DNA from 3 places in the Actinoplanes hulinensis genome. Region 3 is predicted to be linked to each of the others. Evidence: riboswitches for the same ligand, from Rfam matches in the RefSeq annotation. Region 3 holds a riboswitch; each other region holds the start of a gene.
What was found. A riboswitch is a leader RNA that binds a small molecule or an ion and turns the genes downstream of it on or off. The one in region 3 is predicted to bind cobalamin.

Region 1 (4,187 bases), on a different contig from region 3:
TAGCTGGTCTTGAGACCGGCCTTCCACGCGTACAGGTACATCGAGGAGAGCTTGTTGATGGTCGGTGCGGCCATGAACAGGTTCAGTGACTGCGACTGGTCGATGAACGGGGCCCGGGCCGCCGCGAGTTCGATCAGCGCCTTCTGCGGCAGTTCCCATGCGGTGCGGAACAGTTCCCGTACGTCCTCGGGCAGTTCGGCGATCGCCTGCACCGAGCCTTCGGCGCGCTTGATCTGCTCGCGGATGGCGGCGGTCCACAGTCCACGCGACTTGAGTTCCCGTACCAGATAGGTGTTGATCTGAAGGAACTCACCCGACATGGTCTCGCGTTTGAACAGGTTGGACACCTGCGGCTCGATGCACTCGTAGGCACCGGCGATGGAGGCGATCGTCGCGGTCGGCGCGATCGCGATCAGCAGCGAGTTGCGGAGCCCGTGCTCGGCGATCTTCTCCTTGAGCGCCGCCCAGCGGTCGGCCTGTGCGACCTGGGCGCCCCACAGTTCGTGGTGCAGATCGCCCTTGGCCGCGCGGGTCTGCGCATAGGACGGGTGCGGCCCGAAAGTCGAAGCCAGGTCGGCCGACACCTCCAGCGCGGTCAGGAAGATCTCCTCCTGGACCCGGGTCGACAGTTCCTTGGCCTCGGCCGAGTCGAACGGCAGTCGCAGGGTGAAGAACGCGTCCTGCAGGCCCATCAGCCCGAGCCCGACCGGCCGCCACCGCGGGTTCGAGGCCGCGGCCTGCTGCGACGGGTAGTAGTTGATGTCGATGACCCGATCCAGGTAGACGACCGCGGTCCGCACCGTCTCCCTCAACTTGACCCAGTCAACACCGTCAACGTTGACGTGTTGACCCAGGTTGATCGAGCCGAGGTTGCAGACGGCCGTCTCGTCGTCGTTGTTGACCTCGAGGATCTCGGTGCACAGGTTCGACAGGTGGATCACGTTGCCGGGCTCGCCCGTCTGGTTCGACAGCGCGTTCGAGCGGTCCTTGAACGTCATCCACCCGTTGCCGGTCTGCGCCAGGGTGCGCATCATCCGGCCGTACAGATCGCGGGCTTTGACGGTTTTGACAGCCTTCTTCTCCGCTGCCCGGTAGGCCTCGGTGAATTCGTCACCGAACAGGTCCGGCAGTGACGGGGCGTCGGACGGGTCGATGAGCGACCATTCGCCGTCGGCCTCGACACGGCGCATGAACTCGTCCGGGATCCAGTTCGCCAGGTTCAGGTTGTGCGTGCGGCGGGACTCCTCGCCGGTGTTGTCGCGCAGTTCCAGGAACTCCTCGATGTCCGGGTGCCACGGCTCGAGATAGACGCATGCGGCGCCTTTGCGGCGGCCGCCCTGATTGACCGCCGCCACCCCGGCGTCGAGCGTCTTCAGGAACGGGACGATGCCGTTGGACTTTCCATTCGTGCCGCGGATCAGGGCGCCCCGGCCGCGGATGCGCGACCAGGCGATACCGATGCCGCCGGAGTACTTCGACAGCTTCGCGACCTGGTGGTAACGCTCGTAGATCGAGTCCAGTTCGTCCTTCGGCGAGTCGACCAGGAAGCACGACGACATCTGGGTGTGCCGGGTTCCGGAGTTGAACAGCGTGGGTGAGCTGGGCAGATAGGCCAGACTCGACATCAGCCGGTAGAAGCCGATCGCCTCACGGGCGTCTGTGGACAGCCCGCAGGCGACGCGCAGCAGCCAGTACTGCGGGGTCTCCACGACCAGGCGGGACCGTGGGTGGCGCAGCAGGTAGCGGTCGGCGACGGTGCGCAGGCCGAAGTACTCGAACCGCAGGTCACCGGCGACGTCCACGGCGTCGTCGAGTTTACGCGCGTTGCGGGCCACGAACGCCGCGGTCTCGTCGCCGATCAGGCCGAGGCCGTGGGCGTAGCGGATCGACTGGCTGAAGCTGGCGACACCCTGGCCGCGGACCTCCTTGTCGACGTACGCGGCGAGCAGCCGGGCGGCGAGTTTCGAGTACTGCGGCTCCTCGCCGATCAGCTCGGCCGCCGTCTGGATCGACAGCTTGTCGAGCTCAGCCGTGGTCGCTCCGTCGTACAGGCCGCTGATGGTCTTGGTCGCCACCCTCAGCGGGTCGACCTCGCCGAGATCGGTGACCCACAACTCGACCGCCTTGACGATCTTGTTGACGTCGACCGGCTCCAGATCGCCGTTTCGCTTGCGCACCTGCATCACATGGCGGCGCTGCTCCGGCACCACATGTCCGGTAGCCGGCGGATCCTGCGTAGCTGCTGTCATGTCTCGTCCCCCTCATCACGCCGGCCGAGGTCTCGGGTGCGCAGGAGGACGCCGCCGCGGCCCGTGAGGGCCCGGCTGATGGCGTCGGCCGTCCCACGCGGCCTTCGACCGCCGCGCATCACCTGAGATGCACGGCGCGCTGGCAGGTCTTCGGACTCGTGGGCTTTGGGGTAAAGCCGCCTACTGGCCGTCGCTTCCCAGGCTCTGACGAGCCCAGTGCTTCATGACGGCGGTCGTTCCCACTCACCGCTGCGGGGCAGTCCCGGTTTCACACCGGGTTCCCTGTTGCCTCGGACACACCCTGACGGGCGCGACCGAACCAGCTGCGGGGAACACCATATATGGGCGGCATCGGAAAGTCACAGCCCCACATGGTGTGTCCAAACCGTCACTCTCACGGCGGCATCGTTCGTACGGCACCGCCGCCGGCATTGGCCAGGATCGCCGGCAGCAATCCGGGAAAGCGCTGCTCCACCTCACGTGTACGCAGCTCGCAGCACCGGAACCGGCCGGCCTGGCTCACCCGTACGAGACCGGCGGTGGTGAGAGTCCTCAGGTGATGGGAGAGGGTCTGACCGGTCACCGGCACATCGAACGCGCCCCGCACCACTCCCCCGGCGGCCGCCAGTTGCCGGACGACCTCCAGCCGCACCGGGTCGCCGAGGGCATCGAGCACCCTGCCGAGGTCGACGTCACCGAGGTCGGGATGTGCCCAGCCCCGCGGCCGCCGTCTCTGCACGCCGTATCTCATCCTGTGACCCGCTCTCTCGCTGACCGTCCTTACCGGATGAGTCGCTTCGGCGGAGCGTTCGGTTCCCGGCTGGGTCGATGGGCCGGCGCTGCCGGACGAGCCCTGGGATCAGGTCGAGTCTTCCCGGGCCCTCCGACCGGCCTCGGGCGAGGTGACGACCGAGCGCGGCAAGTAAGGCCCGCACGGGCCGACCGGTTCCAGTCGATCGGCTCCAGCCCGTACGCCTACCTCGGTTCAGACGTCTTGGGTCCAGACACCTTGCACGTGCGCGGCGGGTGCGAGCCAGAGGTGTGGCTGGGCCAGGCTTCCCGTGTCCCAGGGGAAAGCACCGTCGCGGTCCGGCCAGACGACTTCGAGAATCGGAACGGGCGGGCGCCGGTAGAACCAGATGGCCTGGCCGAAGAAGGCCCGATACCAGGTCGGCTCGACGGTCCTCAGGCGCACCGGGTAACCGTTGACGACATCGTCATGGGACTGGCCGTCGGCAAGGCCGTCCCGTTGGCCAAGGATGTTCAGACAAGACTGCATGACACGAAGGTCGAGTCCGAACATGGCCAGTTCGGGCCCGCCGCGGCTGTGCCAACGGCCGATCGTGTACGACCAGCCCGGCCCCTGCTCATCCGCGGGAACACCAGTGACGCTCCACCCGAACTCGTTGACATTGCCGATCACGCCATCGTCGGCCGCATCGTAGTCATCGCGATCGCCGTAGTCGTGACAGATGATGCAGCGGCAGATCCGCGAAGCCTCGAACACACGCCGAGGGTATGCGATGACCCTGTCAGCGGCAGCATTGGTGCTACGGTCAGTGACGGCAGACTCAGCCGGGCGCATGTCCAGCGGCAGATGCGGATGGCCGCTTGCCGCAGAGCGAACCGAGCTGTACCCGTGGTGCCGCAGTCACACACCGGGTACTGCGGGTCCTGGATCCACTCCGGCCGGCCGCCCGCCTTGGTGCCGTCGGCGGCGCTGAGGTGCGCGAAGTACCTCCACCCGCGCTCCTGCGCCCACGCCTCTACCCGATCGCGCAGGCCGTCATCGAGTTCCCAGGCGTCGGGCAGTTCCCGGACCCGCTCGGGACTCGGCGCGCAGGCCACCGGCACGTGATCGTCCTCGACGGCCTCGTCGTCCGGCGGCTCCGGATTATCGAGCAGTTCGCCGATCGCGGCCTCCGCGCGCCACCGCAC
Region 2 (4,187 bases), on a different contig from region 3:
CCGTAGGTGCGGGCCGGGGTTCCGGATGAGGGGAGGGTGGGCATGAGAGGGTCGGTCGTCACGTTCGGGAGGGGACGCATGGACGTCGTGATCGGGATCGACACCGGAACCACCGCCACCAAGGGGATCGCCGCCGGGCCCCGCGGCGAGGTGCGGGCGCTCACCAGCGTCCACTACCCGCTGTCGGTGCCCGGGCCGGGCCGGGCCGAACTCGACCCCCGGCAGCTCACCCGCGCCGCCATGGAGGCGCTCGCCGACGTGGCCGCCGAGTGCCGCGAACGCGGCGACCGGGTGATCGCGGTCAGCCTCAGCTCCTTCCTGCACGCGCTGCTGCCGATGGACGCCGCCGGCCGTCCCCTCGGCCCCGTGGTGACGTGGGCGGACGGCCGCTCCGCCCGGCAGTGCGAGAAGATCGTCGCGGCCGGGCCGGCGAAGCGGCTCCAGGCCCGCACCGGCACCCCGGTCCACCCGATGTCGCCGCTCACGAAGCTGGCCTGGTGGGCCGAGGAGGACCCGGGCACGCTGCGCGGTACCCCACGCTGGGGCGGCGTCAAGGAACTGATCGTCGCGGCGCTGGCCGACGACCCGTTCCTGGTGGACCTGTCGATCGCCTCCGGCACCGGCCTCTACGACATCCACTCCCGCCGGTGGGACGACGAGGCCCTGGCGATCGCCGGCGTGCGCCCCGGGCAGCTCGCCGAGGTCGTCCCCACCACGCACGCCCTCCGGTTGTCTCCCGAGGTGGCCACCGCCGCGGGCCTGCCCCCGGACGTACCGCTGATCATCGGCGCCGCCGACGGCCCGCTCGCCAACCTCGGCGTCGGCGCCACCCCGCCCGGCGTCGCGGCGGTCTCCCTCGGCACGAGCGGCGCCCTCCGTACCGTCGTGGACCGCCCCACCGCCGACGCCGCCGGCCGCCTGTTCTGCTACGCCCTCACCGAGGACCGCTGGGTGATCGGCGGAGCGGTCAACAACGCCGGCTCGGTCGTACGCTGGGCCGCCCAGAGCCTCGCCGCCGGCGCCCCGGGCGAACCGGCCGCCGAGGCGGAGGGCGCCGACGACCTGGACGCCGCCCTGCTGGCCGAGGCCGCCGGGATCCGGGCCGGCAGCGAGGGCCTGCTCTGCCTGCCCTACCTTCTGGGCGAACGGGCCCCCTGGTGGCGCCCCGGCATGCGCGGCGCCTACCTGGGCCTGCGCCGCGAACACGCCCGCCCGCACCTGGTCCGCGCCGCCGTGGAGGGCGTGTGCCAGCAGCTCGCCCTGGTCCGCGACTCCTTCGACGCCGAAGGTTGCCCGGTCACCGAGATCCGCGCCACCGGCGGCGCCGCCGCCTCCCACCTGTGGGTGTCCGTCCTGGCCTCCGCCTTCGACCTCCCGGTGACGGTCGCCGACGTCCCCGAGGGCACCGCCCTGGGCGCCTGCCTTCTGGCCCGGCACGCCCTCGGCGAACTCCCCGATCTGGACCGCGCCGCCGACCTGGTCCCCACCGCGAACGCCACCCACCCCGACCCGGAGGACGCCGCCCTCTACCGCCGCCTGCGCCCCCTGGTGGAACGCTCCGCCCTGGCCGTCCTGGACGTGGTGGCCGAACTCGACCGTCTGGCTCCCGAGCCCCTGCCCGCCACCGAGAAGGCCGTAACCGGTTGAGCCGCCCCGCCGTACCTGATCGGACAGTGCGGCGCAGACCGCCCCCGGAGAAGCCGCGCCGGCGGGTGACGGATCCCGCGTTGACGGGTGCCCGGCCGGTCGGGAAGAGTGACCGGCGAGCGGTTGCGGAGGAACCCGGTGCGATTCCGGGACGGTCCCGCCACTGTGACCGGGGAGCGACCCGCTGACCACACGCCACGGCGCCCACGCCGGAAGGCGAGCGGGAAACGTCGATCCGGGAGTCAGGAGACTCCGGCCGCTCGCGTCGACCGACGAGCGGGCGTGGACACCCGCCGGAAGGGATCCTGGTGACTGCTCCGTACCCGTTCTCGGCCGTGGTGGGCCTCGACGACCTGCGCCTGGCCCTGCTGCTGACCTCGGTGTCCCCGGCGGTCGGCGGGGTCCTGGTCCGAGGCGAGAAGGGCACCGCGAAGAGCACCGTCGTCCGCGCCCTGGCCGGCCTGCTGCCACCGGTCACGGTGGTACCCGGCTGCCGTTTCGCCTGCGCTCCCGCCGCCCCGGACCCGGCTTGCCCGGACGGCCCCCACCCCGCACTCCCCGGCGCCCCGGCGGCCGCCGCCGCCACGGTCCGGCCCGCGTCGCTCGTCGAGTTGCCGGTCGGCGCCACCGAGGACCGGGTGGTCGGCACGCTCGACCTGCAGCGCGCGCTCACCGACGGGGTGAAGGCCTACGAGCCGGGTCTGCTCGCCGCCGCGCACCGGGGTGTCCTCTATGTCGACGAGGTGAACCTCCTGCCGGACCACCTGGTGGACCTGCTGCTGGACGCGGCGGCGATGGGCCGGGCACACGTCGAGCGGGACGGGGTGTCGGTCAAGCACGCGGCGAGATTCCTGTTGGTCGGCACCATGAACCCGGAGGAGGGCGAGCCCCGGCCCCAGTTGGTCGACCGGTTCGGCCTGGTCGTGAACGTCGCCGCGCCCCGCGACGCCCGCCAGCGCGCCGAGGTGGTGCGCCGCCGCCTCGCCTACGAGGCCGACCCGGACGTTTTCGCGGCGCGCTACGCCGGCGCCGAACGCGACTACGCGGCCCGCATCGCCGCCGCCCGCGCCGCCCTTCCGGCGGTGACGCTGCCCGACGCCGAACTCGACCGGATCGCCCGGGTCTGCCTCGCCTACGGCGTGGACGGCATGCGCGCCGACATCGTGGTCGCCCGCTGCGCCGTGGCCCTGGCCGCCTGGCACGGCCGCGACCGGGTCACCGCCGACGACGTCCGGGACGCCGCCGGGCTGGCCCTTCCGCACCGCCGCCGTACCGATCCGCTGGACCCGCCCGGCACCGACGAGCAGAAGCTCGAGGACGCCCTGGCCGAAGCCGAACGCCAGGCAGAACAGGAACGTGCCGAACAGGAACGCGCCGACCGCGAACAGGCCGACCGCGAACAGGCCGATCGCGAACAGGCCGGCCAGGACGGTAGAAACGGCGGCGACCCCGACGACGAGCCGGACCCGGACGACGGCGGCCCCGGCGGCGGAGGCCCCCGAAACGACACCCCGCGCGACGGCGGCGGGCCGTCCGGAGCAGGATCACCCCACGGGGGTACGGAGGAGAGCACGCCCCCCTCCAGCAACGACGGGGCGCCACAACCGGAGAAGGCGGGCGCGACCGCCACTGCCGGCCAGGCGTTCCGCACCCGCACACTCCGGATCACCGCCCGTGGCGAGGGCGGTCACGCCGGCCGCCGCTCCCCGGCCTTCGCCCGTCGGGGCCGCGTAGTCGGCAGCCGCGTCCCGCAGGGCAAGCTCTCCGGCGTCCCTCACCTCTTCGCCACTCTCCGGGCTGCCCTCGACCGGGCTTCCCTCGACCGGGCTGCCCTCGACACCATTACCCCTACCCACCCGACCCCCGTCACCCGCAACGGCACCTCCCATGACCAGCCCTCCCAGGAGCCGGTGTCTCAGGAGCCGGTGGCCCAGGACCGACTGTCCCCGGATCGGTTGGTGGGGGAGTCAGTGGCCCAGGACCGACTGTCCCCGGATTGGTTGGTGGGGGAGTCGGTGGCTCAGGACCGGGTGGCTCAGGACCGGGTGGCTCAGGATCGGGTGGCCCAGGACCGGGACCGGGTGGCCCCGGAGCGGCTTGTGCGGGGGGCGGGGTCCGAGGATCAGCCTGCTCGGGAGCGGCGGGGTGGGATCCGGGTGTCGCCGCGGGATCTGCGGGAATCGGTGCATGTGGGGCGCGAGGCGAACCTGGTGCTCTTCGTGGTGGACGCGTCCGGGTCGATGGCCGCGCGGAAGCGGATGACGTTGGTCAAGACGGCGGTGCTGTCGCTGTTGCGGGACGCCTATCAGCGGCGGGACCGGATCGGGATGATCACTTTCCGGGGGCGGGACGCCGAGGTGGTGCTGCCGCCGACGTCCAGTCATGAGGTCGGCGTGATGCGGCTGGCCGCGTTGCGGACCGGTGGCCGTACCCCGCTCGCGGCGGGGCTCCGTGCCGCGGCCGCGACCATCGCCACCGAGCGCCGCCGCGACCCGCGACGGCGTCCGCTGCTGGTGGTGGTCACCGACGGCCGGGCCACG
Region 3 (4,187 bases):
TTCACCGCGGCGGCGGTGATGGCGCTGCCACCCCGGCGGCCACGCACGATCAAGTACTCCAGGCCGGACTCGGCGAGAGCCTCCTTGGACTCGGCCGCGCCGATGAAACCGACCGGGATGCCGAGCACCGCGGCCGGCCGTGGCGCGCCCGCCGCGACCATCTCCAGCAGCCGGAACAGTGCGGTCGGCGCGTTGCCGACCGCCACCACGGCGCCACCCAGCCGGTCACCCCACAGGTCGAGTGCGGCCGCGCTACGGGTGTTGCCGATCGCCGCGGCCAGCCCCGGCACCGCCGGGTCCCGCAGCGTGCAGATCACCTCGTTGGCCGCCGGCAGCCGCGACCGGGTCACCCCGGACGCCACCATCTCCGCGTCACAGAGGATCGGCGCGCCGTCGAGCAGCGCCTTCCGCGCCGCGGTGACCACACCCGGACTGAACCGGACATCCTCCACCAGATCCACCATCCCGCAGGCGTGGATCATCCGGACCACCACCCGCGACACGTCCTCCGGCAGTCCTGAGAGGTCCGCCTCGGCCCGGATGGTGGCGAACGAGCGCCGGTAGATCTCCGCGCCGTCACGCACATACTTCATCAGGGCCTCCTAGCCACAGCCACGATCTCCCCCAACCCGGTCACGGCCGTGCCGATCCCGCTGATCCTCGGCGATCCCGCCCCGGCAGTCGATGGGCCGACCAGTCCGGATCCGTCTCCCTTCGCGCCGGAATTCCCCGGTGGGCCGCCGAGTCCGGATCGGTTGCTTTCCGGTGGGTGGGCTGGGCCGGATCGGTCACCGTCCGTGCGGGCGACCAGGTAGCCGTCGGCGGTGGCCTCGACGCGGACGTGCGGGCCGGACGGGCTGCCGCACGCGCGGGCGCAACCCACCCAGTGGACCGGCAGGCCGTCGACGAAACGGGCCGTGACCGTGGCGTCGGCGCGCACGTCGGCCAGCGACTTCGCGCAACCTGGCCGCCCGGCGCAGGCGGTCACCCCGGACCAGGGCGAATCCGCGGCCACCGCGAGCCCGGCCGCGGCCAGACGGCCCGCCCACCCCGGCGCCGCCGACGGCGTCAGATCGGCCACGATCACCCCACGCCAGGGGGTCACCACCAGCTGATCGGCCTCCTCCAGAACCCTGAGGGTTACGCCGGCCAAGCGCCCCAACGGCACCAGTGCCCCCACCGCGGCCAGCCCGTCCGCCTGAGCCACCACGCCGACCAGATCGGTGGCATCGGTGGCCTCGACCGGCACCGCCGCCGCCACGGCGACGGGCGTCAGCCCGAGGACGCCGGCCACCCGGGCCGACACACGGGCCGGGCCGTCGGTCAGCTCCCGCAACCGCCACGCGGCCGGGCCGTCACCCCGCTGCTCCTCCCGCTCGGCGAGGAACGCGTGCGCCGCCGCGATCAGCGCCGGCACCACCCGGTCGGCCTCCACCCGGAGCCCGGTGTCGTGCCCGGCGAAGCGGATCGCGAACAGCCCGGCACCCGTGTGCTCCCGATCCCCCGACCCGGCGAAACCCGCGTGGACGGTGGGCACCGTTGGTGTGGGGTTGGTGGCGGCCGGGTGCGTGGTGGCCGCCATTGGTGTGGGCCTGGTGGTGACGGCCGCGTGGACGGTGGGCGCCGGTGTGGGGTTGGTGAGGGCCGGGACGGCGGCGACGTCGGGGGACAGGGTGACGTGGCCGAGCGCGAACAGGAACTTGCCGGGGAGGCCGGCCAGGGCGGGATCGTCCAGGACGGCGCGGTCCAAGGCCGGTATCAGAGCGCGGATCGTCGATCCCGGCAGCGGCGGCGACGCGATGTTCCGAACATTGTCGTGGGTCTGTGAGGGCAGCAGCCCGGCGGCGCGCAAGCGGGTCGCCAGGGCCGGGGCATCGATGGCCGACAGGCCTCTGAGCTGGAGATTGGCCCGCGAGGTCAGCTCCAGGGCGCCGTCGCCGAACTCCTCGGCCAGCTCGCGCAGCGCGCGCAACCGGGCCCCGGTCAGCAGCCCGCCGGGCAGCCGCACCCGGGCCAGCAACCCGTCGGCGGCGGCGTGCAGCCGCAGCGCGCCGGGGCAGGCGTCGGTGTCGGAAGTCCGGACGGGAGACATGGCCCGGATACTACGGCCGACCCCCGGCAGGAATTCACCTTCGCCTCTCGGTGGGTCGGCAGCGTCACAGCGGCCGTTCCGCCTTGACGCGGGACACCGGGGTTCGGAAAAGTTATGGCTCACGAGCGGCGACGCCGCGGAGGAAGCCGGTGTGACTCCGGCGCGGTCCCGCCACTGTCACCAGGGAGTTCGAGCCCTGGGAGCCAGGAACTCCGGTCGCCGTGACATCCGACTACCCGGGGCGCGGACCCCGAGGGGAGCGCGCGCGTGTTTCTGCTGCTGTCGACGTCCGACACCGACCTGCTCAGCGCCCGGGCCAGTGGATCGGCCTGGCGCCCGGCCAACCCGGCCCGCACCTCGGTCGCCGATCTGCCCGCCCTGCTCGACGGGGCCGACCTCGTCGTGGTGCGCATCCTGGGCGGCCGCCGGGCCTGGGAGGAGGGGTTGGACACACTGCTCGCGGGCGACGTGCCGGTCGTGGTCCTGGGCGGCGAGCAGGCGCCGGACGCCGAGTTGATGAAGCTGTCCACGGTGCCCGCCGGGGTGGCCGCCGAGGCGCACACCTATCTGGCGCACGGTGGCGCGGACAATCTGGTCTCGCTGCACGACTTCCTTTCCGACACGGTGCTGCTGACCGGCAACGGGTTCGCGCCGGCCGTGGAGAGTCCGCAGTGGGGCTTCCTGCCGCGCCCGGAGTCGACCGGCGAGGCGACCGTGGCGGTGCTTTATTACCGGGCGCATCACATGGCCGGCAACACGGCGTTCGTCGAGACGCTCTGCCGGGCGATCGAGGCCAAGGGCGCGCGGGCCATGCCGATCTTCACGGCCTCGCTGCGGACCGCCCCGCCGGAGCTGCTGGCCGAGTTGCGTAGGGCGGACGCGCTGGTGGTGACCGTGCTGGCGGCCGGCGGCACCCGCCCGGCGACCGCGAGCGCGGGTGGTGACGACGAGGCGTGGGATGTCGGGGTGCTCGCCGACCTGGACGTGCCGATCCTCCAGGGGCTGTGCCTGACCAGCTCGCGGGCCGCCTGGGAGGCCAGTGACGACGGCCTGACCCCGCTGGACGCGGCGACGCAGGTGGCGATCCCGGAGTTCGACGGCCGGATCATCACGGTGCCGTTCTCGTTCAAGGAGATCGACGAGGACGGGCTGTCGGTCTACGCGGCCGACGAGGAGCGGGCGTCGCGGGTGGCCGGGATCGCGGTGGCGCACGCCCGGCTGCGGCACGTGCCGCCCGCCGACCGCCGGATCGTGCTGATGCTGTCGGCCTATCCGACCAAGCACTCCCGGATCGGCAACGCGGTCGGTCTGGACACGCCGGCCTCGACGGTCGCCCTGCTGGCGGCTCTCGCCGACCGGGGTTACCGGATCGGTGACTTCGGGTCCTACGACGGCGACGGGCTCATCCACACGTTGATCGCGGCCGGTGGGCAGGACCCGGACTGGCTGACCGACGAGCAGTTGTCCGGCAATCCGGTGCGAATTCCGGCATCTCGGTATCAAACCTGGTTCGACCAGCTCCCGGGGGACTTCCGGGAGCGTGTCGAGCGGCATTGGGGCCAGGCGCCCGGTGAGCTCTATGTGGACGACGGCGACATCGTGCTGGCCGCACTCCGCGACGAGAACATCGTGGTGATGGTCCAGCCTCCGCGCGGGTTCGGGGCCAACCCGGTCGCCATCTACCACGACCCGGACCTGCCTCCGAGCCATCACTACCTGGCCGCCTACCGGTGGGTGGCCGATGAGTTCGGCGCGCACGCGGTGGTGCACGTCGGCAAGCATGGCAACCTGGAGTGGCTGCCCGGCAAGAACGTCGGCATGTCCGCGTCGGACGGCACCGACGCGGCCCTCGGCGACCTGCCGCTGATCTACCCGTTCCTGGTCAACGACCCCGGCGAGGGGACACAGGCCAAGCGCCGGGCGCACGCCACGCTGGTCGACCACCTGATTCCGCCGATGGCCCGCGCCGAGTCCTATGGGGACATCGCCCGACTGGAGCAGCTGCTCGACGAGCACGCGACCATCGCCGCCCTCGACCCGGCCAAGCTCCCGGCGATCCGGGCTCAGATCTGGACCCTGATCCAGGCCGCGAAGA

Region 1: another riboswitch for cobalamin. It lies ahead of KZ829_RS06955 (ribonucleoside-diphosphate reductase subunit alpha); the one in region 3 lies ahead of cobN (cobaltochelatase subunit CobN).
Region 2: another riboswitch for cobalamin. It lies ahead of KZ829_RS17615 (VWA domain-containing protein); the one in region 3 lies ahead of cobN (cobaltochelatase subunit CobN).

Annotation. Positions count from the first base shown of each region.
Region 1 covers NZ_JAHXZI010000003.1:115,540-119,726, reverse strand. Annotated here, with positions in the region: gene KZ829_RS06955 (ribonucleoside-diphosphate reductase subunit alpha) at 1-2,249, opposite strand, end outside; cobalamin riboswitch at 2,374-2,588, opposite strand; gene KZ829_RS06950 (ArsR/SmtB family transcription factor) at 2,644-2,988, opposite strand; gene KZ829_RS06945 (DUF4262 domain-containing protein) at 3,235-3,756, opposite strand.
Region 2 covers NZ_JAHXZI010000008.1:360,078-364,264, reverse strand. Annotated here, with positions in the region: gene KZ829_RS17620 (gluconokinase) at 79-1,647, shown strand; cobalamin riboswitch at 1,776-1,900, shown strand; gene KZ829_RS17615 (VWA domain-containing protein) at 1,956-4,187, shown strand, end outside.
Region 3 covers NZ_JAHXZI010000010.1:97,152-101,338, reverse strand. Annotated here, with positions in the region: gene KZ829_RS20065 (precorrin-8X methylmutase) at 1-593, opposite strand, end outside; gene KZ829_RS44055 (ferredoxin-like domain-containing protein) at 593-2,092, opposite strand; cobalamin riboswitch at 2,197-2,324, shown strand; gene cobN (cobaltochelatase subunit CobN) at 2,360-4,187, shown strand, end outside.